DNA from 3 places in the Plantibacter sp. RU18 genome. Region 2 is predicted to be linked to each of the others. Evidence: predicted binding sites of a transcription regulator. Region 2 holds the regulator's gene; each other region holds the start of a gene.
What was found. The regulator HrcA, encoded in region 2, represses chaperone genes, less so after heat shock. The targets are predictions, from matches to a motif close to TTNGCACTCGNNNNNNNCGAGTGCNAA.

Region 1 (7,807 bases), 570 kb from region 2:
CCCTGCTCGTCCTCGATCGCGTAGAACGGGGCGTACTTGCCAGGCTGCTCGGCGAGGTCCGGATAGGCCGCACGAAGCTCGTCGAGCGTCGACCCGACGCCGATTCCTGCGTCGGTGCGGAGCGCGTCCGTTCCGACGGCGGCCGGGTCGCCCCACGCCTGTAGTACGACCTGCTCGATCGAGCCGGTGCTCGACGGGTCCGGCAACCACACGGATGGGAAGCCTGCTGCGTCGTAGGCCGTCACCCACGGGCAGGCCTCCTGGGTCGCATCGGTGAACGCGGTCATCAACGGTGCGACCTCGTCGAGTGCGGCTCCGACTGCGATCGGCCCCACGTGACCGAAATCGATGACCCAGGTTGCAGGATCCGCCGGGTCGGCTGCAGGCGTCGTCGTCGGTGCTGCTGTCACCGCGGTCGACCCGGCACTCGACACCGCTGTCGGAGTCGGCTCGGGCGCTGCCGTTGCGCAGCCGACGAGTACCAGTGCCGTGGACGCGGCGACAGCGCAGAGTCCGGGCACTCGTTTCAGGACGATGGTCATGGATTCCCCCTCATATCCGCCTGACCCAGTCGGGGTCGCGGCGTGTTCGTCCCGTCAGTCAACCATTCGACGCGCATCCGGCAGAACAGGGGTATCCCGCATGGGAGGATGGTGGACGTCGCGTGAGCGCAGGTGCTGTGGTCGTCCATCGATCCGCCTGCGCTCTCGTCGTGAAAGGAATCACCTGTGACCCGCTTCCCCGCGCCCCTCGCGCTCATCATGGCCATCGTCAGCGGGGCGTTCATCGCCGTGCAGGCGAGGATCAACGGAGAACTCGGTGTGCGCCTCGGTGACGGGTTCACCGCAGCGGCCATCTCATTCGGCGGCGGGCTCGTCGTGCTCACGATCGGCATGTTGATCTCGCGCGCAGGCCGCCGCGGACTGGGAACGGTCATGCGCTCGGTTCAGCGTCGCGAGATGCCGTGGTGGACCGTCCTGGGCGGCTGCGCAGGAGCATTCCTCGTGCTCTCGCAGGGCCTCACCGCAGCAGCGCTCGGGGTGGCACTGTTTACCGTGGCCGTCGTCGCGGGTCAGACCGCGAGCGGTCTCGTCTTCGACCGCGTCGGGTTCGGCCCGGGTGGTGTGGTGGCGCTGACGGCGCCGCGCGTGCTGGGAGCTGCCGTCGCGTTGCTCGCGGTGGCGATCGCGGTGTCCGGTGAACTCGGGGGATCCATCCCGCTCGGACTGCTCCTGCTGCCGCTGCTCGCTGGCATCGGCATCGCCTGGCAGCAGGCCGTCAACGGCCGCGTTCGCGTCCGCGCCCAGAGCACGCTCGCCGCGACGTTCATCAACTTCGTGGTCGGCACCGTCGTCCTGGTGCTGGCCGCAGTCGTACACGCGATCACCGTCGCCCCGCCCGGACCGCTTCCGGGGGAGTGGTGGCTGTACATCGGCGGTCCGATCGGCTGTGTGTTCATCGCCGTGGCCGCCTTCCTCGTGCAGCACACCGGTGTGCTCATCCTCGGCCTCGGGACAGTCGCAGGCCAGACGCTCAGCGCACTCGCGCTCGACCTCCTGCTCCCCGCAGATGACAGCGGCATCCACCTCACGACCGTGATCGGGACGCTGCTCGCCTTCATCGCGGTCGCGATCGCCTCGATCCGTCGACGCGCACGAGGCACGACGACGGTCTGAGGCGGCACGCTACGGCATGCTGCTGAGGTGCGCCTTCGCGTTGACCGTCTTGCGGCGTCCGGTGCGGGTGCTCGTGGGCTTGCCGCCGACGTAGAGCCATCCCAGGAGTTCTTCGCCCTTCTTCAGGCCGTGGGCCTTGCGGACGGCCTTTGCCCGTGTTGCGCTCCCGGTGCGCCAGAAGACGCCCCAGCCCGCATCGTCGAGCAGCAGGCTGACCATGTGCGCGACACCGGAAGCCGTGGCCTCCTGCTCCCAGGCAGGGACCTTGGACTTCTTGACGCTGACCACGATGGCGAGCAGCAGCGGAGCGCGCATCGGCTTCGTGGACGGATTCGAGTCGCCCTCGGCCTTCGCGAGCGCGCGCCCGAGCTTCACCCGGTCGTCACCGCGGAGCGTGATGATGCGCCACGGGCGGAGCGAGCTGTGATCGGCGACCCGGCCGGCCGCACTGACGATCTGCAGGAGTTCGTCGGTCGACGGGGCCACATCGGTGACCTTCGACAGCGAGCGGCGCTCGGCGACTGCTGTGAGGACGGGGCTCGGAACGGGCTCGGTCACTCGGTCGGCTCGGCGGTGTCCGCCGCTGCGAAGTTGAGTGCGATCGAGTTCATGCAGTACCGATCGCCGGTCGGGGTACCGAAGCCATCGTCGAACACGTGACCCAGGTGCGATCCGCAGTTCGCGCAGCGGACCTCGGTCCGCACCATCCCGAGACTCGTGTCCTCGATGAGCTGGACGGCCTCGGGGTTCACGGATTCGTAGAAGCTCGGCCAACCGCAGCCGGAATCGAACTTGGTACCGCTCTTGAAGAGTTCCGCGTTACAGGCGGCGCAGGTGTACAGGCCAGCGCGCGACTCGTCGAGGAGTTCGCCGGTCCAGGCGCGCTCCGTCGAGGCGCCGCGGAGCACCTGGTACTGCTCCGGCGAGAGTTCCTCGCGCCACTGCTCATCGGTCTTCGACACGTCGTACGTCATGCTGCTCCATTCTTCTCGGTCATCCTACGCGCGGCATCACGGGTCGATGGCCGCACGGGCGCCAGATGACACAACGCTGCAGGTGGCCTGAACCTTCCCGGTGAACGTGCTGCCTCGCCGAGCGGGATGCGGCCCGGGGCCGGGTGGCTGAATAGGATGGACGGACGGCAGACCACTGCCGGATTCCAGCACGCCCGAGCGGCGCTGATCAGCGGAAGGATCACCATGCGTCCAGCATCGGACGAACCGGTCGACGGCAGCGCGGCGCGGCCTGCGAACGCCCTTGCCGAACGGGATCTCGAGATCCTCGAGTTCGAGTCCCACTGGACGCGTCATGTCGGTGCGAAAGAGGCCGCGATCCGTGATCGCTTCTCGCTCTCGCCCGCCCGTTACTACCAACTGCTCGGCGCGCTCATCGACTCGCCGCTCGCTCTCGCCCACGACCCCATGCTGATCAAGCGGCTGCAACGCACCCGCGACGCTCGCCTCTCGGCGCGAGGAGCCTCGGCTCCGCGTCGGAACGTGTGAGCATCACCCGGAGACCACACCATGGCTGAAACCTTTCCGCACGACCGCTTCGACGAGGTCCATGACCTCAAGCGTGTCGGGGCCCATCGCGCACCCGCTCCGAAGGGGCGAGGCTGGATCGCCTTCCTGGTGGCGGTCGTCGCCACGCTCGTCCTCGTCGGCATCGGGACACTCGCACTGTTCGGCCTGAACGACCGGATCGACTTCTTCGGCAGCTCCGCCACGCCGACGGCGACGGAGACACCGACGCCCACGCCCACTGAGGCTGCACCGGTCGTGGACCCTGCGGCGAGCATCCTGGTGCTCAACGGCACCACGACCGACGGCCTCGCGGGCGCAGCTGCTGCGGCGATCGCCGCGGCGGGCTTCACGCAGCAGATCCCGACCAGTGACGCGAGCACCGACGACGTCGCGACGAGTGGCGTCTACTATCAGGATGCATCTCAGGAGGGCGTGGCTCGGGCGATCGCCAACGCACTCGGCGGCGTCCCCATCCAGATCACGGATCAGTACGCCATCCCGGTCGAGGACGGCGAAGCCCCGGTCCTGCGCATCGTCGTCGTGGTCGGCGCGGACTACCAGCCGGCTGCCTGAGCGGTCCAGTCGACTGCACCCAGACGGTTCGCTCGCGCGGCCTGTGTTTCGGGGGTGTTTCCTCCGTGTTGAGTTGTCGTAATACTCCGGCCCGTTTGACGATTTTCGCGTGATTCCTCGTGGTGCTCCGGATTAGTATCTGGAATTGGCCGCTCATCACGTCACGTCACGACCCGCCCCCGGGTCTGTACCGCGACGAGATTGCCGTCGGAGTCCCGACTCCGATCGGCAGGCCCGGGCACGGCAACAGTCGAGCACCGAGAGCACGCAGCAATGGGAGTATGAAATGGCGAACGGAACCGTGAAGTGGTTCAACGCTGAGAAGGGCTTCGGCTTTATCACGGTTGACGGCGACGGGCAGGACGTCTTCGTCCACTACTCGGCCATCGACATGAGTGGATACAAGTCCCTCGAAGAGGGCCAGGCGGTCGTCTTCGAGGTCGGCACTGGCGCAAAGGGGCCCCAGGCCGAGGCGGTACGACTGGCCTAGACGCCGATCTGGGGAGAGATTCCCGCAACGCCGTCCACACGAGTGGGCGGCGTTGTCCTCGTCTCCGGGCGCTTCCCGGGAGTTCGCTCAGGGCACTGGCGCTCACTTGCACTCCCACCCCCTGAGTGCCAGAATCGACTTAGCACTCGCACTCATTGAGTGCTAACAACGTTCATGACGTCCGGGAGGGACGAAAAACACACATGGCTAAGATCATTGCTTTCGACGAGGAGGCCCGTCGCGGCCTCGAGCGTGGACTGAACATTCTTGCTGACACGGTCAAGGTCACCCTTGGGCCGCGCGGTCGCAACGTTGTCCTCGAGAAGAAGTGGGGCGCTCCCACGATCACCAACGATGGCGTGTCCATCGCCAAGGAGATCGAACTCGACGACCCGTACGAGAAGATCGGCGCGGAGCTCGTCAAGGAGGTCGCCAAGAAGACCGACGACGTCGCAGGCGACGGCACCACCACCGCGACCGTGCTGGCACAGGCGCTCGTGCGTGAGGGCCTCCGCAACGTCGCCGCAGGCGCCGACCCCATCAGCCTCAAGCGCGGCATCGAGAAGGCCGTTGCAGCTGTCACGGCCGAGCTCATCGCCAACGCCAAGGAGGTGGAGACCAAGGAGGAGATCGCTGCGACCGCTTCCATCTCCGCCGGCGACACCACCATCGGCGAGATCATCGCCGAGGCGATCGACAAGGTCGGCAAGGAAGGCGTCGTCACCGTTGAGGAGTCGAACACCTTCGGCACCGAGCTCGAGCTCACCGAGGGCATGCGCTTCGACAAGGGCTACCTGTCGCAGTACTTCGTGACCGACCCCGACCGCCAGGAGGCGGTGTTCGAGGACCCCTACATCCTCATCGCCAACCAGAAGATCTCGGCGATCAAGGACCTCCTCCCGATCGTCGACCAGGTCATCCAGTCGGGCAAGCAGCTCCTCATCATCGCTGAGGACGTCGACGGCGAAGCGCTCGCGACCCTCGTCGTGAACAAGATCCGTGGCATCTTCAAGTCGGTCGCCGTCAAGGCGCCTGGCTTCGGCGACCGCCGCAAGGCTCAGCTCCAGGACATCGCCATCCTCACCGGTGGCCAGGTCATCTCCGAGGAGGTCGGCCTCAAGCTCGAGACCGTCACCCTCGACCTTCTCGGCCGTGCTCGCAAGGTCGTCATCACCAAGGATGAGACCACCATCGTCGAGGGTGCCGGCGATGCCGACGCCATCGCTGGTCGTGTCTCGCAGATCCGCAAGGAGATCGACAACACCGACAGCGACTACGACCGCGAGAAGCTGCAGGAGCGCCTCGCGAAGCTCGCAGGCGGTGTGGCGGTCATCAAGGCCGGCGCGGCGACCGAGGTCGAGCTCAAGGAGCGCAAGCACCGCATCGAGGACGCCGTCCGTAACGCGAAGGCTGCCGTCGAAGAGGGCATCGTCGCCGGTGGTGGCGTCGCGCTCATCCAGGCTGGCAAGACCGCGTTCGAGAAGCTGGAGCTCGTCGGTGACGAAGCGACCGGTGCGAACATCGTCAAGGTCGCCATCGACGCTCCGCTCAAGCAGATCGCCCTCAACGCAGGCCTCGAGCCCGGCGTCGTGGCCGACAAGGTTCGTAACCTGCCCGTCGGACACGGCCTCAACGCCGCGACCGGTGAGTACGTCGACATGCTTGCTGCCGGAATCAACGACCCGGTGAAGGTCACGCGCTCCGCGCTGCTCAACGCAGCGTCGATCGCTGGTCTGTTCCTCACCACCGAGGCCGTCGTCGCCGACAAGCCGGAGAAGAACCCGGCTCCGGCCGGCGACCCGACCGGTGGCATGGACTTCTAAGTCCGACCGCTTCACACGCGCAGGGCGTCTCCTTCGGGAGGCGCCCTGCGTTGTTGTTCCAGCACATCGGGGCTGTCCCGAGTGTCGATGCCGTGGCGTGTATGCGTTCCAGCATGTGATGCGGGAACGTGACCTGCGGCGGCATCCGCGCGGCACACACATTCCTATGATTGAGCTATGAGAAGACTCGGGGGAGCCGCGGCCACTGCTGCATTGGTATTGCTGATGACAGCCTGTTCGCCTGGTGCGGCAATCGAGACCGCGTCACCGGCGGCGACGCCCGCACCGACGTCATCCCCGACGCCGACCTGGCCGAGCGCGCTCGGCGACACCAGCTGCGAGGAGCTGATCCCGCAGGATCTCGTCGACGCGACCTTCGGTGTCCCGCTGGTGGCCGGCGCAACAGACCCGGCTCGTGCGGCGTACGGCTCGTTCTGGACGAGCGCCTACGAGTACGCAGGCGGCCTGTCCTGCGAGTGGGGTGCCGTGGATCCGTCCGCGCCGACGGAGGACCGCAACGGTATCGACGGTCCTGACAACTGGCTGGCTGTCGCTGTCGACCTGATCCCGCGGGGTGCGGAAACCTCCGAGCGGATCGCGAGCGAGCTGGGCGGTTCGACGCCCGGCGCGGATCCGGCCGGCGCGTGCGACTTCGGTACATGCTCCGCCGAGATGGTCATCGGCGAATACTGGGTGAGTGCCTTCGCCATCTCCTACGCTGACAGCTATCTGCCTCCGACGGAGAGCGAGCAGGCGGTCTTCGACCACGTCGCCTCTGTCGTCGGCGGTCTTGGCGAGAGCCGATCCCCTCAGCTCCCGGAAGCAGCCTCCTCGTGGCCGTCCGACTGCGAGGGCGTCGTGTCGCGCGACACCCTCGCAGCGACGCTCGAGCTGTCGGCACCCGAGTGGGTTCCTGGATACAGCTACCGGTCAAGCAACCTGCCGTATGGCGCTGTCTTCGGGGCGGGCGGCCAGGCCTGCGGCTTCGCCGGTACCGAATCCGGTCGCATGGGATCGATCGAGACGCTCCCCGGCGCGGGCGTCGAGTTCGCGGTATCGGCAGCCTCTGCGCTGGAGTCACCGAACGTCTCGGCTGTCGAGATCCCGGGTCTGTCGGCCGGCAGTGTGATCGTCCGCATCGACCCGATGGTCGCTGATCGAGCCGATCTGGAGATGAACTTCAACGGGACCTGGGTCGTGATCTCCCTCGGCGGAGCTTCCAGTCTGGGCGATGGGTCGCTGTCCGCCGCCGAGCGGCTGACGGCATTGGCCACAGCCATGGTCGCCAACTGATCCATTGCTCCGAGGCACCGAGCGGCGTCGTCATCGCCGACAAGCCGGAGAAGAACACAGCTCCGGCCGTCGACCCGACCGGTGGCATGGACCTCTCAGTCCGACCGCTTCACACGCGCAGGGCGTCTCCTTCGGGAGGCGCCCTGCGGCGTTCGGCAGGACGCATCAGGGGCAACCCTTGAGGCGTATGCCCTCTGGCGCATTGTGCGAACAGTTGTTGCGGATACGTGATCGGAATGGCATATGTCCACGTTCCTCGTTTCCTATGATCGAGCTATGAAGCGCATCGGGGGAGCGGCAGTCGCCGCCATGTTGGTATTGGGGCTTGCCGCGTGCACGCCGAGTGAGGGGAGGCCCACGGCATCGCCCACGAAATCCGCATCGCCGGAGCCATCTGCGACGGCGAAACCGACCGCACCGGTGAGTTCC
Region 2 (7,807 bases):
AGGACTACGTCGGAACGATCATGGAGCTCTGCCAGAGTCGGCGCGGCGCGCTGCTCGGGATGGAGTACCTCGGTGAAGACCGTGTGGAACTCCGGTACACGATGCCGCTCGGCGAGATCGTGTTCGACTTCTTCGACCACCTCAAGAGCCGCACGCAGGGCTATGCCTCGCTCGATTACGAGCCCTCCGGCCAGCAGGCCGCCGACCTCGTGAAGGTCGACATCCTCCTCCAGGGTGACCAGGTCGACGCGTTCAGTGCCATCGTCCACCGCGAGAAGGCCTACGCCTACGGGGTGCTGATGACGGAGCGCTTGAAGAAGCTCATCCCGCGTCAGCAGTTCGAGGTGCCGATCCAGGCCGCGATCGGTGCGCGTATCATCGCCCGCGAGTCGGTTCGCGCGATGCGCAAGGATGTCCTCGCGAAGTGCTACGGCGGTGACATCACCCGCAAGCGGAAGCTCCTCGAGAAGCAGAAGGAGGGCAAGAAGCGCATGAAGATGGTCGGCAAGGTCGAGGTCCCGCAGGAGGCGTTCATCGCCGCTCTCTCGGGGGACGTCGAGACCAAGGACAAGAAGTGACCGGGCGTCGCAGTTCGTTCGAGGACGAGGCCGTCGACTACGCGGCTGTCGGCGCGACGCAGCGGACAGACCTGTTGCAGTATCCGCCGGAGGGCTATGTGCCGTCGGAGGACGAGTTCCGGCTCGGCAGCGGCGACGAGCGGTTCGCCCTGGCGACGAGTGCGCTCCTCACCTGGGGTCTCCACCGTGCGTGCGGTGTCGAGATCGTCGAGGTGCACCCCGGGACGGGTGTGCAGTACGGCGGCATCGCCTTCGCCGAAGACGGGTCGGCAATCGAGGCCATCGAGACGCACGAGGAGCAGCGCTTCGCGGAGGACGGCACGCCGTTCATCACGCCTGGCACGACCGTCGTCTTCGCGGGGTCGGTCGGCGGTGAGCCGCTCGTCGGCCCGCACCGTGTCATCTCGGTGACCGAGGAGCCCAGCCAGGTCAGCCTTGCGCTCGGCACGATGGCGGGCGACCCGGAGAGCGGGGAGCAGGCGTTCACGATCGAACAGCGCGAGGACGACTCCGTCTGGATCGTCGTCCGCTCCTTCTTCCGCCCGACCAAGGGTGCGGCGAAGCTCGTCGGAGCGAAGCGTCGACGCAAGACGATGAACGACGCCTACCTGCGCGCGCTGCTGCCGTCGCGCGGCGTCTGAGCGAGGGCCCGTGCCCAGCGCACTCCCGCTCGCCGATCCGGCGCCGGTCGACGGACTCCTGCCGGCGTCCGCCGCGATCGGATCCGATGAGCGGGCGTTCGGGGTCTACCTGCACGTCCCGTTCTGCCGGGTGCGCTGTGGCTACTGCGACTTCAACACCTACACTGCGACGGAACTCCGTGGCGCAAAACAGTCCGACTATGCGGACGAAGCGGTGCGCGAGCTTGATTTCGGGCGCGCCGCGCTGGATGCGTCGGACGTGCCGCCGAGGCCCGTGTCGACGGTCTTCTTCGGCGGCGGGACGCCCACGCTGCTTCCGGCAGCCGACCTCGTGCGCATGCTCGCCGGTGTGACCGGCAACTTCGAACTGGCGCCGGGCGCCGAGGTGACGACGGAGGCGAACCCCGATTCCGTCGACGCCGACTACCTGCAGACGCTCAAGCACGCCGGCTTCACCCGGGTGTCCTTCGGGATGCAGTCCGCGGTGCCGAGTGTGCTCGCGACTCTCGAGCGCACCCACGATCCGGCGCGGGTCCCGCTCGTCGTGCGCTGGGCGCGGGAGGCTGGCCTCGAGGTCAGCCTCGACCTCATCTACGGCACTCCGGGCGAGACATTGGCCGACTGGCGCGTGTCGCTCGAGACCGCGATCGCCTGCGCACCTGACCATGTCTCCGCCTACTCGCTCATCGTCGAGCCCGGCACGAAACTCGCGCGTCAGATCCGTTCCGGCGCGGTCGGCACCCCCGACGAGGACCTCCAAGCAGACATGTACGAGCTGGCCGACGACCTCCTCACGGAGGCGGGCTACGGCTGGTACGAGGTGAGCAACTGGGCGAGGGACGACGCGCACCGCTCGCGTCACAACCTGTCCTATTGGACGGGGGAGGACTGGTGGGGCGTCGGGCCGGGAGCCCACAGTCATGTCGGCGGTGTCCGCTGGTGGAACGTCAAGCACCCGGCCGCGTACGCTCAGCGCATCGCGGCGGGGGAGTCTCCCGCTGCCGGTCGAGAGACGCTCGACGACGAGACCCGGGAGCTGGAGCGCATCCTGCTGCTGACGCGCACACGTGATGGGATCGCGATCCGGACGCTGGCACCGGAGGCGCGGACGGCCGTCGCAGGCTTGATCGCCGAAGAGCTCGTCGATGCCCGACAGGCGCTCCTCGGCCGGTTGGAACTGACTCGCCGGGGGCGGTTGCTCGCTGATGCCGTCGTCCGCCGCCTCGTCGGCGACTGAGCCGCGCCAGGACACCCTGAGACCTGCACTGATCCGCTCCGGCGCTTGATCGGAAACGAGACAGCCCCGCCCGGGCGAACCGGACGGGGCTGTTGCGTGACGGCTGAGCCGTTCCGCTGATCAGGCCTTGATGAACTGGATCGACAGCGGGTAGCTGTACAGCTCCCCCTTGTTCGCCTTGATGGCGGCGATAATGCTGAACACGACCACGACGACACCGACGGCGATCAGGATGAAGATGCCGATGATGATGAACGTCAGGATCGAGCCGACGACCGAGGCGATCAGCATGGTGAGCTGGAAGTTCAGCGCCGTCAGCGTGTGCGCCTTCACGAAGGGGCCGCGGTCCTTGAGGACCAGGTAGCCGATGAGCGCGGGGAGGAACGAGAAGAAGATCCCGCCGATGTGGATCAGCGTCGACCAGAGCTTCTCATCCGACGGGCTCATGGGCTGGGCCGCGACGGGCTGCTGGTACTGGGGAGCTCCTGGCGGGGGCGGGTAGCCACCGGCACCGGGCGGCGGTGGTGCATAACCACCGGCGGGCGGCGGTGGGTAGGCGCCTGCCGGGGGGCTCCTGGGGAGCAGCTGGTGGGGTGTGCGGGGTTGCTGGCGGCGGCGTCGAGCCATCTCCGGCCGGCGGAACCGAACCGCCGGCGGCTGGGTCGACGGGCGGCTGAGCATTCGGATCAGACATCTTCGCACCTTTCACGGATTGGGATATTCAATTGGTCCAGCAGAGCGTAGCGCACCATTGGTCGGTTGATCGGGCCCCTCGCCTGCGGCCAACGGTATTCCCGCTGTTGTGCGGCGCGCAAGGGATGGCGTCCGACAGGCAAGGATATGATTGGCAGTCAGGGTGTTCGAGTGCTGATGGTCGGTGCGCAGACGCGGCAGGAGAGGGGATCGACATGGTGTCGGATCGCGGTCTCGAAGTGCTGCGTGTCATCGTCCAGGACTACGTCGCCTCCCGCGAACCCGTCGGGTCGAAGACCATCGTCGATCGACACTCGTTCGGCGTCTCGGCCGCGACCATCCGAAACGACATGGCGCAGCTCGAGGACGAGGAACTCATCGCAGCGCCCCACACCTCGTCCGGTCGGGTCCCGACGGACAAGGGCTACCGGATGTTCGTCGACCATCTCGCCGACCGTCGCCCCCTCAGCAACGCGCAGCGTACCGCGATCGAGACCTTCCTCGGCGCCTCCGGCGACCTCGACGAAGTGTTGCACCGCACGGTCCGTCTGCTGTCACAGCTGACGAACCAGGTGGCACTCGTCCAGTACCCGATGTTCTCCCGCGCTCGGGTCCGTCACCTCGAGCTGGTGAGCGTCACCCCGACCCGTGTGCTCGCCGTCATCATCCTCGACAACGGCCGCGTGGAACAGCGGCTCGTCGAGACGGAGGCATCGGTCGACGACGTCCTCATCGGTCGCCTCCGCACGCAGTGCAACGAGGCCGTCGCCGGTCGGCCACTGCTGGAAGCGCACGACGCCCTCGGCGATGTGCCTGAGCTCATCGCCGAACGCGACCGCCCGGCCGCGACGCGCATCGTCGATGCCGTGCGCGAGCAGCTCTCGGCGCAGCGCCAGGACCGTCTCGTCATGGCGGGGGCTGCGAACCTCGCCCGCACCGAGGACGACTTCCCCGGCAGCATCTACCCCGTGCTCGACGCGATCGAGCAGCAGGTCGTCCTGCTCCGGCTCTTCGGCGAGATGGAGGCCGAGCGGGACAGCGTCGTCGCCAGCATCGGCCGCGAGAACGCCTCGTTCGGCCTGGAGACGACGAGCGTGCTCGTCGGCGACTACCGTTCCTCTGGTGGCGAAATCGCACGCCTCGGTGTCCTCGGCCCGACGAGAATGGACTACGCCAGCAACATGGCGGCTGTCCGCGCCGTCGCCAGATACCTGTCCCGCACCCTCGACGCCGAGTGATGAACCCTCGTCCCGTCCCCGCACACCTTCCGCACCTCGAACGAAAGGCCCTCTGTGGCTGACTACCCCGACCACTACGCAGCACTCGGCGTCGCCAAGGAGGCGACGCCTGAGGAGATCAAGAAGGCCTACCGTCGCCTGGCACGCGAGCTGCACCCGGACGTGAACCCCGGTTCCGATGCGTCCGAGCGGTTCAAAGAGGTCACTCACGCCTACGACGTCCTCAGCGACCCGAAGCAGCGCCAGCAGTACGACCTCGGTCCTCAGGCAGGCGGCTTCGGCGGCGGCGATGCGGGCTTCGGCGGTTTCGGCGACATCTTCGACACCTTCTTCGGCGGAGGCGGGCAGCAGCGCGGCCCGAAGTCGCGCCGTTCGCGCGGTGAGGACGCACTCCTGAGGGTCGAACTCGACCTCGACGAGGTCATCTTCGGCACTCATCGGGACCTCGAGGTCGACACCGCCGTGCTCTGCGGCACCTGCAACGGTTCCTGCTGCCAGCCGGGCACCTCGCCCGTCACCTGCGACATCTGCCGCGGTTCGGGCAGCATCCAGCGTGCTGTCCGCTCGCTCCTCGGCAACGTCATGACCTCGGCCCCGTGCGGCACCTGCCGCGGCTACGGCACGATCATCGCGACTCCGTGCGTGACCTGCCAGGGGCAGGGGCGTCTGCGCGCACGTCGCACCGTCTCCGTCGACATCCCCGCGGGTGTCGACACCGGCCTGCGTCTCCAGATGCCCGGCAGCGGCGAGGTCGGGCCGGCCGGCGGCCCGAACGGCGACCTCTACCTCGAGATGAAGGTCAAGCACCACGATGTCTTCAGCCGCGACGGCGACGACCTCCTGTGCACGCTGGAGGTGCCCATGACGGACGCGATCCTGGGGCGCCAGGTCACCGTGCATGCTCTTGACGGCGACGTCGAGGTCGACCTCAAGCCCGGCGTCCAGAGCTCCGAGATCATCACCGTGAAGGATCGCGGAGTGACGCGCCTGCGCGGTAACAGCCGTGGCGACCTGCGCATCGGCGTGCAGGTCATCACCCCGACGAAGCTCGACCACCGGGAACGCGAGCTCATCAAGAGCTTCGCCTCCGGTCGACGGCAGGGCGCTCCTGGCCTCGCTGCCTTCCAGCAGGGGCTGTTCGCGAAGATCCGCGATCGCTTCCACGGTTGAGATGAGCTCGCTCTACTTCCGCGAGGACCTCGAGTCGACCGGTGTCGGTGACTCGGTCGTCCTGCGTGGGCCTGAGGCCAAGCATGCCGTCTCGGTGAGCCGTCTGCGGGTCGGGGAGACCACGTCGATCGGCAACGGTCGAGGTTTGATCGCGACCGGGACAGTGGTGCGCAGCGAGCCCGGAGAGCTCGAGATCCGGGTCGACTCGGTGGTCGTGCACCCCGAGACCCGCCCGTCACTCGTGCTCGTGCAGGCCCTTGCGAAGGGCGACCGGGACGAACTCGCGATCCAGGCGGCCACGGAACTCGGCGTCGACCGGATCGTGCCGTGGGGCGCGGAGCGCAGCATCTCGCGGTGGCAGGGCGACAAGGCGGCCAAGGGTCGCGAGCGGTGGCAGCTCATCGTCCGCGAGGCGGCGAAGCAGTCGATCCGCTCGCGCGTGCCGGAGGTCTCGGAGGTCGTCGACGCCAAGGGCATGACGGCCCTCGTCAGCGGACGCACGGTCCTCGTGCTCGAACCGACCGCGGCGCTCTCCCTCTCCGAACTCGACCGTGCAGTCTTCCATGACTCAGAGGAACTGGTGCTGGTCGTGGGGCCGGAGGGCGGTATCTCGCCCGCTGAACGCGAACGGCTCGAGGCGGCCGGTGCGACCGAGGTCAGAATCGGTTCTGGCGTCCTGCGCACGTCGACCGCCGGCCCCTCGGCCATCGCAGCTCTCAACGTCCTGCTCGGGCGTTGGTGAACACTCCTGTCCGACGACAGCGGGACATCGACCGGCCGAACCGTAGAATGGACCCCATGAGTGAAGCGCCGTCCGTTTTCAGCCGCATCGTGTCGGGGGAGATCCCCGCGACCCTCCTCGCCGACACGGAGCGCGTGATCGCCTTCGCCGACATCGCCCCCCAGGCGCCGGTGCACCTCCTCATCGTCCCGAAGACGGCCGAGTACCGGAACGTCGTCGAGCTCGCGGCCGGCGACCCCTCCCTGCTCGCCGAGATGGTCGAGGTTGCGGCTTCGTTGGCGGCAAAGCGCACCGATGGCGAGTTCCGGCTCGTGTTCAACACGGGGGAGTCCGCCGGACAGACGGTCTTCCATGTGCATGCGCACCTGCTGGGTGGCTCACTGCAGGAGGGCACCCTTGGCAGCGCCTGAGTCCCCGGAGCCCGATCCCACAGCTCAGCCCGAGGCCGAGCACGTCCTCCATGTGGACGGCCTCGCCATGGTCCGGCTGCTCGGCCCGCAGGACCGCCTCCTGACCACCATCGAACGGGAGCATCCCGGCGTCTCCGTGCACGTGCGCGGGAACGAGATCACCATCACCGGCCCGAACACTCAGGCCGACGCAGCGAGACGACTCGTAGAGGAACTCATCACCATGGTCCGCGAAGGACACGACCCAGGTCCGCACGAGGTCACGACCTCTGCCCGAATCCTCGGCCAGGACGGTACCGCATCGCCGTCCGAGCTGCTCGGACAGGTCATCCTGACCTCCCGGGGCAAGACAATCAAGGCGAAGACTGTCGGGCAGCGTGCATACGTCGATGCGATCGACCAGCACACCATCGTGTTCGGGATCGGCCCCGCCGGTACCGGCAAGACCTACCTCGCGATGGCGAAGGCCGTCCAGGCGCTGCAACGCAAGGAGGTCAGTCGCATCATCCTCACGCGTCCGGCCGTCGAAGCGGGCGAGCGCCTCGGGTACCTGCCCGGAACACTCACCGACAAGATCGACCCGTACCTCCGGCCGCTCTACGACGCGCTCAACGAGATGATGGATCCAGAGATCGTCCCCAAGCTGCTGGCGGCGGGCACGATCGAAGTCGCGCCACTCGCGTACATGCGCGGTCGCACGCTCAACGACTCCTTCATCGTCCTCGACGAGGCGCAGAACACGACGCCGGAACAGATGAAGATGTTCCTGACGCGGCTCGGGTTCGGTTCCAAGATCGTCGTGACCGGTGACGTCACCCAGATCGACCTCCCCACCGGTGCGTCCGGGCTCCGCCTCGTGACGCGCGTCCTGAAGGACATCGACGACATCCACTTCTCGCAGCTCACGAGCGAGGACGTCGTGAGGCACTCCCTGGTCGGCCGCATCGTCGATGCGTACGGCGAGTTCGACGCCGCCCGACAGGCGCAGCGGTTCGAGCGCGAACAAGCTGCCGAATTCGCAAACCGGGCGGAGCGACGCGGCACTGCCAGAGATCACCTGCCGAAGCGAGGACGCTCATGACCATCGAGATCAACAAC
Region 3 (7,807 bases), 710 kb from region 2:
GTCTGGGAGTCGCCGACATCTCGGAGGGCGTCGCACTCCGAGCAGCCGGGATCACCGCGCCGGTCCTGGCTTGGTTGCACGGGCCCGACGCAGACTTCGGGGCAGCCCTCCTCGCCGGGCTCGAACTCGCGCTCTCGTCCGAGGCGCAGCTCGAACAGGTGCTCGCTGCCGCCGCCGTGACGGATTCGGGCGTGCCCGTCGTGCAGTTCAAGCTGGAGACCGGCCTCAGCCGCAACGGCGCCGCCGAGGAGGACTGGCCGGCGCTCTTCGCCGCCGCTGCCGCCGCGGAGCACACGGGGCTCGTCCGTGTGGACGGGCTGTTCTCACACGTCTCGAACACGTCGTCCGCGGACGACGCTCGAGCGGCCGTCCGCTTCGAACGGGGCGTCGAGCTCGCGAAGGCGGCAGGACTCGCCCCCCGCACCATCCACCTCGCGGCGTCCGCCGCCGCGCTCGGCGAGCCAGCGCTCCGATACGACGCCGTCCGGCTCGGGCTCGCGGTCTACGGCCTCTCACCGTTCGAGCCCGATGCGTCGGCCGACCGCACCGCAGCGGCGTTTGGCCTCCGCCCGGTCATGACCCTGAGAGCTTCGATCGCCGCGGTCCGCCGCGTCGAGCCGGGGGCGGGCGTCTCCTACGACTACAGCTACCGCACCGATGCGCCGACGACGCTCGCCCTCGTGCCGCTCGGCTACGCCGACGGGATCCCGCGCAGCGCTTCGAACACCGGACCGGTGCTCATCAACGGTCGGCGCTACCGCGTGTGCGGACGCATCGCGATGGACCAGTTCGTCGTCGACGTCGGTGACGACCCCATCGCCGTCGGAGACGACGTCGTGCTCTTCGGCGACCCGTCGACCGGAGCGCCCCGGGTGGAGGAATGGGCGGACGCGGCCGGCACCATCAACTACGAGCTCGTGACCCGCATCGGCGATCGGGTCGTCCGCACGCCTCAGGAGCGCGCATGACGGACGACGTGCTCACGGACGGGGTCTCGGAAGCCGCGACGCCTGAGGCGATGCACGCGTATGGCGTCAGCCTCGGCGGTGCGCTGCGCGCTGGGCAGCTGCTCGTCCTGACCGGGCCGCTCGGCGCGGGCAAGACGACGCTCACTCGTGGCATCGGCGAGGGACTCGGCGTCCGCGGACCGGTCACGAGCCCCACGTTCGTGCTCGCCAGGACGCACCCGAGCCTCGTCGGTGGTCCGCCGCTCGTCCACGTCGACGCCTACCGCCTCGGTTCGGCCCTCGAACTCGACGACCTCGACATCGACTTCGCCCGCTCCGTCGTCGTCGTGGAGTGGGGTGCCGGGATGCTGGACGGTGTCGTCCCCGAGTGGTTCGAGCTGATCATCGAGCGCCCGACCGGCGCCACCGGACCTGCCGTATCGCCCGAGACGGGCGAGGAACCGATCGAACGCCGCACGCTCACGCTCACGCGGCACACCGGCATCGACCACGGGTAGGCTGGACGACGTGCTGCTGGCGATCGATACATCCGCGGGTTCGAGCGTCGCCGTCGTCACCACGAACGGCGAGGTCCTGGCCGAACGCTCCTCCGACGATCCGATGCGCCACGCCGAGGTCATCGGCAGCCTCATGGTCGGCTGTCTCGAAGACGCAGGCGTCCGGGTCGCGGACCTCACCGGAGTGGTCGCAGGGATGGGGCCGGGTCCGTTCACGGGCCTGCGCATCGGCATCGCGGCTGCACGCACCTTCGGGGTCGGGGCGGGACTCGTCGTGCACCCCGTCGTGAGCCACGACGCGATCGCGCTCGACGCCTACAGCAACGGCTCCGTCCCACCCGACACGGCCTTGCTCGTCGTCACCGACGCGCGCCGTCGCGAGCGTTACTGGACGCGATACGCGGGGCTCGACGCTGCCGGTCTCCCCGTCCGCACCGACGGCCCGGCACTCGCGAAGCCTGACGACGTTCCAACAGACGATGCCGTCCGACGTGATGCCACGCTCGTCCCGGGTGGCGCCCTCGGCCGAGTGGCAGCCCTCCTGCTCGCCATCGGTGGTGGGTTCGCAGGAGACGAACCGCTCTACCTCCGCTCGCCCGACGTCACCCTCTCCGCCGGGAGCAAGCGGGTGACCGCGTGACCTGGCTCCTCCGTCGGGCCGGTGCCGCCGACGTCGACGCGATCATGTCCATGGAGCGCACCGTCTTCGTCAACGACGCGTGGTCGACCGACATGATGCGTTCGGAGCTCGAATCGCCGCACGGCTATTACCTCGTCGCCACCGATGCCGACAGCGACGGCAGCATCGACGACCCCTCCGAGCTCGCCGGCTACGCAGGCCTGTTCGCCCCGTCCCGCTCCGACGACGCCGACATCCAGACCATCGCGGTCGCCGAGCGTGCGAGGGGCCGAGGCCTGGGGCGCCTGCTCATGCAGTCGCTCATCGAGCAGGCGCGGCAGCAGGACACCGCACAGGTGTTCCTCGAGGTCCGAGCGGACAACCCCGTCGCCATCACCCTGTACCGGAGCCTCGGGTTCGAGGAGTTGGGCGTCCGGCCAGGGTATTACCAGCCCGACGACGTCGACGCCATCGTGATGCGGCTCACGGTCCGACCGAGCTCCCCGTCGCTCGCCCACGGACGGCCGCACGAGGATCACACCGACCAGCCCACCGGGAGCACCGCATGAACCGCGACGAACCGCTCGTCCTCGGCATCGAGACGAGCTGCGACGAGACGGGCGTCGGCATCGTCCGAGGGCACCGGCTGCTCGCGAACACCATCGCCTCGAGCATGGACGAGCATGCCCGCTACGGCGGCGTCGTGCCGGAGGTCGCCGCACGCGCCCACCTCGAGGCGCTCGAACCGACAATCACGACGGCGCTCGCCGAAGCCGGTGTCGAGCTCGCCGACCTCGACGCGGTCGCGGTCACCAGCGGACCCGGACTCTCCGGGGCGTTGATGGTCGGCGTCGGTGCTGCGAAGGCGCTCGCCGTCTCGCTCGGCAAACCGCTCTACGCCGTGAATCACCTCGTCGGGCACGTCGGCGCCGACGTCCTCGACTCGGAGGACGGCACGATCGAGTACCCGACGATCGCCCTGCTCGTCTCGGGCGGACATACCTCGCTACTCCTCGTGCGCGACCTCGTGTCGGACGTCGAGCTCCTCGGTGAGACCATCGACGACGCTGCGGGGGAGGCGTTCGACAAAGTGGCCCGCGTGCTCGGCCTGCCGTACCCGGGAGGTCCGCAGATCGATCGGGTCGCCGCGGACGGCGACCCGAAGGCCATCCGTTTCCCCCGAGGTCTCAGCCTGCCGAAGGACATGGAGCGCCACCGGTACGATTTCTCCTTCTCCGGCCTCAAGACCGCCGTCGCGCGCTGGGTCGAGGCCAAGCAGGACGCGGGCGAGGACGTGCCCGTCGCCGACGTGGCCGCGAGCTTCCGGGAGGCCGTCGTCGACGTGCTCGTCACGAAAGCGGTCAAGGCATGCACCGATCTCGGCGTACCGAGGCTGCTCCTCGGCGGCGGCGTGATCGCGAACGCCCGACTGCGTCAGGTCGCGCTCGAGCGCACGGCTGCGGCCGGCATCGAGCTGCGCATCCCGCCGCTCCAGCTGTGCACCGACAACGGCGCGATGATCGCAGCATTGGCCGCGCAACTCATCTCGGCCGGGCGTGAGCCGTCCTCGCTCGACTTCGGCGCCGACTCCACCCTGCCGGTGACCGAGATCCAGGTGCACTGAGCACGATCGGTCACCACCGGGCGTGCCTGCGCCCCGAGCGTTCCGACCCGGAGCGCATAGGATGGGCCGACACCCGGCCATGAGCAGAGGAGCGGCGATGGACCAGCAGCAGCCTGACGGACGAGCGCAGCAGCCCCCGGTGCCTCCCGAGCTGCGGGGTCCTCCGCAGCAGGCTCCGCAGACGCCGTACGTCCAGCCGGAGCCCGCCCGACAGACGCAGCCAGGGCAGACGCAGGGGACGTTCCCGACTCCAGCAGCGTGGCAGCCCGCGCCACAGCACGCTTCGCCGCAGCCGCAGCCGCAGCCCAGGCAGTCTCCGTACGGGACATCGCCGTCTGCTCCGCCTGCAGCCTGGCAGGGTGACCACGCCACCTATCTGCAGACCGTCCCGACGGCCGTCTATCAGGCACCGAGTCAAGGCGGGTATCCGAGCTATCAGCAGGCGCAGGCCGCAGCGCCCGCCACCGGCACCGGCCGGAGCACCTGGTCGCTTGTGCTCGGCCTCATCGGTCTCGTCATCTCGATCTTCGTCGGCTGGGGGTTCCCTCTGTCGATCACGGCGATCGTCATGGGGTTCGTCGCACGGCGTCGCGAGCCGCTGGGACGCGGGCGTGCGCTCACCGGAATCGTGACCGGGTTCGTCGGACTGCTCTGCTCGGCGGGCTGGTTCGCCTACAGCATCGTCGTCATCATCGGATACGTCTCGACCTAGTCGTCGGCGGCACTGTCGGTCGGGTGCACCCGTTCGATGAGCAGCGCTGCGTGTTTCCCGGCGACGCGGGTGAGGATGATCGTGCCCGACCGCTCACCCCGCAGGGAGAGCCGTTTGCGGTAGGCGGCAGGATCGACGTCCACTCCGCGCTTCTTGATCTCCAGGATGCCGATGCCGCGCTCGCGCAGTGCGCGTCGGAGCACCTTCTCATCCATGGGGAGTCGTTCCAGCACGCGGAACGTGGTCGCGAAGGGCGAGGACGTGGCCGAGTCGGACGTCAGATAGGCGATGCCTGCTCCGAGCATGCCGGCCTCGAGCTGTACGGCGAGATCGCCGATGAGTCTCGCGCGGATGACGGAGCCGTCGGGCTCGTGCACGTACTCACCCAGCTCTCTGACCGGGGCGTCGTCGGCGTCCTCGTCGGCGTGCAGTTCGTGGTGTGCACCGTCCGCGACCAGGAGCGCGGAGCGCCGGATGCCGGGACGGGCGAGCTGGCCGAACCACAGCGTCATCTCGACGAGCTGCCCGTCGACGGAGACCCACTGCGCCTCGGCGTCCTGCGGGATGAGCGATCGATCGAAGCCCGGGCCCAGTTTGACGCCGACCGGCAGCCGCGAGGCAGCTGCGAACACGAGGTCGAGCGACGGGGTGTAGTCGGACGCGCTCGCGAGACGACTGGTGTCGGTGTGCCCGACAGTGCGGCGCGCCGGATCGAACCATGCGGCGTCGAAGCCGTCGAGTGAGATGTCCTCCGCGGCCTCGTTGCGCACGGTGGCGGTCGGGAAGGGGGCGAGGTTGTAGCTCGCGATCGCTGCGGTCACCTCGTCGACGTCGACTGCGGTGACCTCGAGGTCGAGCGACGCCATCGCCATCGAGTCGGCGCCGATGCCGCTGCCGAGGTCGGCGATCTGTCGGAGTCCTGCCCGCGCGAAGCGCCCGGCGTGCAGCGCGGCGACGGGGAGACGCGTCGCCTGCTCGAGTCCGGCCTCGGTGAAGAGCATCCGGCCGGCGAAGGGGCCGAACTTGCCGACCGCCTTCTGACGGAGGCGCGACTGCGTGAGCACCGCCGCGACGAGTTCGGGGGAGTGGCCCTCCTTGCGCAGCCGTCCGACGAGGCGGACCGCCTCGTCCTTCGTGGGGTACGGCGGGAGGGAGTCGAGCAGTCGAAGGCCCTCGGCGGTGAGGAGCTCGACGAGTTCCGAACGTTCCACGGTCAGCGGGTCTCTGCAGGAACACTGTGCATCCGGTAACGGTAGCAGCCGCTCATTGGCACTCGCATTGCGTGAGTGCCAGAACATGCCTAGACTGGAATCAGCACTCTCGCAGTGTGAGTGCTAACCACGTCTTCGTTTCAGGAAAGAGGTCAACCGTGTCGGTCTCCATCAAGCCGCTCGAGGATCGCATCGTCATCAAGCAGGTCGAGGCAGAGCAGACCACCGCATCAGGTCTGGTCATCCCCGACACCGCCAAGGAGAAGCCCCAGGAGGGCGAGGTCGTGGCGGTCGGACCGGGTCGCATCGACGACAACGGCAACCGCGTTCCTCTCGACGTCGCCGTCGGCGACAAGGTGATCTACTCCAAGTACGGTGGCACCGAGGTCAAGTACGCCGGTGAGGACCTCCTGGTCCTGTCCGCGCGCGACGTCCTCGCCGTCGTCGTCCGCTAGTCACCAGCGCACGAATTCCGCGGCATCACGCCGCCCCACAGCCCGAATGGCACTCGCCGTTCGGGCTGTGGCCGTTTAACGCGGATGCCCGATCTCCAGCGGGTCTAGCCTGGACGGGTGCAGAACCCCAGTGATCCAGCCGCCGTCGACATCGAGCCGTCCGCCGGAGCCGTCGCTGGTGTTGATGACATCCGCTCAGCGGTCGCGGTGCCGCGTCAGGGCAGCCGGTCTGGGCTCATCTCGGCCGTCGTCGCCTACTGCCTGTGGGGCGCCCTGCCCCTGTACTTCATCGCGCTCGCCCCCGCCGGAGCGTTCGAGGTCGTCGCCTGGCGCATCCTCTTCTCACTCGTCTTCTGCGGCGTCCTCATCATCGCCACCCGGTCCTGGCGTCGACTGCTGGGGATCCTGCGCCAGCGCCGCATCGTCCTGACGATGGGGCTCGCGGGGGCCCTCATCTATGTGAACTGGCAGACCTACGTCTACGGCGCGCTCAACGGCCAGGTGGTCGAGGCCTCACTCGGGTACTTCATCAACCCGATCGTCACGGTGTTCCTCGGCGTGTTCTTCCTCCGGGAGCGCCTCCGGCCCGCGCAGTGGGTGGCGGTCGCGGTGAGTGTCATCGCCGTGCTGGTCCTCGCCGTCGGACACGGAAGCGTGCCGTGCATCGCACTGATCCTCGCGTTCTCGTTCGGCCTGTACGGGTACATCAAGAAGTTGGTGGGGGCTTCGGTCGACGCGGTGTCGGGCCTGACGCTCGAGACCGCGTGGCTGGCTCCGGTCGCGGTGGCGCAACTGATCGCCGTCGGCGTCACCGGAGGCCTGACGATCGGAACCGAGGGGGTGGGGCACACGCTGTTGCTCGTCGGCGCCGGCGTCATCACGGCCGTACCGCTCCTGTTGTTCGCGGCGGCGGCCCGCAGACTGCCGCTCACCTGGATGGGGTTCATCCAATACTTCGCCCCGATCATCCAGTTCATCGTCGGGGTCGCCGTCCTGCACGAGGCGATGCCCCCGGAGCGGTGGTTGGGCTTCGGGCTCGTCTGGCTTGCGCTCGCTATCCTCACCGTCGACGTGCTCGTGGCAGGGGCGAGATCGCGACGCAGCACTCTTGCGCGCCAGAGCGGGTCGCAGACGGCCTGAACGCGTGATTCCAGCGTTGATCGCGCGACCAAAGCAGGAAAGGTGCAAAAAACTCGCTTCTGAGGTAACGATTTGGTCGTGTTACACGCTTGTAACGTCAACGTCATTGTCCAGCGCACCTGCAGCGGATAACTTGTCACAACGGCAGCCCCTGGAGCTGCCACTCTTCTGACAAGCAAGGAGTACCATGAGCGTCTTTTCGAAGGCCACGGCCGGTCGATCACGCCCTCGCGCCATCGTTCTCGGTGGCATCGCTCTGCTCGGGGCCAGCGCGCTGGTCCTCAGCGGTTGCGCCTCCGGCGGTAGCGATGACAGCGGCAGCAGCAGCAAGCCCGCGGGCGACCTGACACTGAAGCTCGGCACGGCGTTGCCACAGACCGGTAACCTCGCGTTCCTCGGCCCGCCCGAGGAGGCCGGTGTCGGTCTGGCCGTCAAGGAGGTCAACGATGCCGACCTTGGGATCAAGATCGACCTGACGCTCGGCGACTCCGGAGACTCGGACAACAAGGCGTACGCGACCGAGGTGCCCCGTCTGCTGTCCGCAGGTGTCACGGCCATCATCGGTGCCGCATCGTCCGGTG

Region 1: groL (chaperonin GroEL) is a predicted target of HrcA. The motif match lies at 4,402-4,428, and genes of this name have one in related genera.
Region 3: groES (co-chaperone GroES) is a predicted target of HrcA. The motif match lies at 5,687-5,713, and genes of this name have one in related genera.

Annotation. Positions count from the first base shown of each region.
Region 1 covers NZ_CP159618.1:3,195,821-3,203,627, reverse strand. Annotated here, with positions in the region: gene ABMA10_RS15395 (hypothetical protein) at 1-542, opposite strand, end outside; gene ABMA10_RS15390 (DMT family transporter) at 729-1,676, shown strand; gene ABMA10_RS15385 (nitroreductase family protein) at 1,686-2,234, opposite strand; gene msrB (peptide-methionine (R)-S-oxide reductase MsrB) at 2,231-2,650, opposite strand; gene ABMA10_RS15375 (DUF3263 domain-containing protein) at 2,876-3,178, shown strand; gene ABMA10_RS15370 (LytR C-terminal domain-containing protein) at 3,200-3,772, shown strand; gene ABMA10_RS15365 (cold-shock protein) at 4,059-4,262, shown strand; gene groL (chaperonin GroEL) at 4,466-6,085, shown strand; gene ABMA10_RS15355 (hypothetical protein) at 6,311-7,378, shown strand; gene ABMA10_RS15350 (hypothetical protein) at 7,655-7,807, shown strand, end outside.
Region 2 covers NZ_CP159618.1:2,626,393-2,634,199, reverse strand. Annotated here, with positions in the region: gene lepA (translation elongation factor 4) at 1-578, shown strand, start outside; gene ABMA10_RS12640 (DUF1990 family protein) at 575-1,219, shown strand; gene hemW (radical SAM family heme chaperone HemW) at 1,230-2,456, shown strand; gene ABMA10_RS12630 (DUF4870 domain-containing protein) at 2,577-2,903, opposite strand; gene hrcA (heat-inducible transcriptional repressor HrcA) at 3,365-4,387, shown strand; gene dnaJ (molecular chaperone DnaJ) at 4,442-5,557, shown strand; gene ABMA10_RS12615 (16S rRNA (uracil(1498)-N(3))-methyltransferase) at 5,559-6,299, shown strand; gene ABMA10_RS12610 (HIT domain-containing protein) at 6,356-6,709, shown strand; gene ABMA10_RS12605 (PhoH family protein) at 6,777-7,790, shown strand; gene ybeY (rRNA maturation RNase YbeY) at 7,787-7,807, shown strand, end outside.
Region 3 covers NZ_CP159618.1:3,338,936-3,346,742, reverse strand. Annotated here, with positions in the region: gene alr (alanine racemase) at 1-968, shown strand, start outside; gene tsaE (tRNA (adenosine(37)-N6)-threonylcarbamoyltransferase complex ATPase subunit type 1 TsaE) at 965-1,465, shown strand; gene tsaB (tRNA (adenosine(37)-N6)-threonylcarbamoyltransferase complex dimerization subunit type 1 TsaB) at 1,476-2,105, shown strand; gene rimI (ribosomal protein S18-alanine N-acetyltransferase) at 2,102-2,653, shown strand; gene tsaD (tRNA (adenosine(37)-N6)-threonylcarbamoyltransferase complex transferase subunit TsaD) at 2,650-3,708, shown strand; gene ABMA10_RS16050 (DUF4190 domain-containing protein) at 3,806-4,420, shown strand; gene ABMA10_RS16045 (class I SAM-dependent methyltransferase) at 4,417-5,631, opposite strand; gene groES (co-chaperone GroES) at 5,790-6,086, shown strand; gene rarD (EamA family transporter RarD) at 6,276-7,226, shown strand; gene ABMA10_RS16030 (ABC transporter substrate-binding protein) at 7,414-7,807, shown strand, end outside.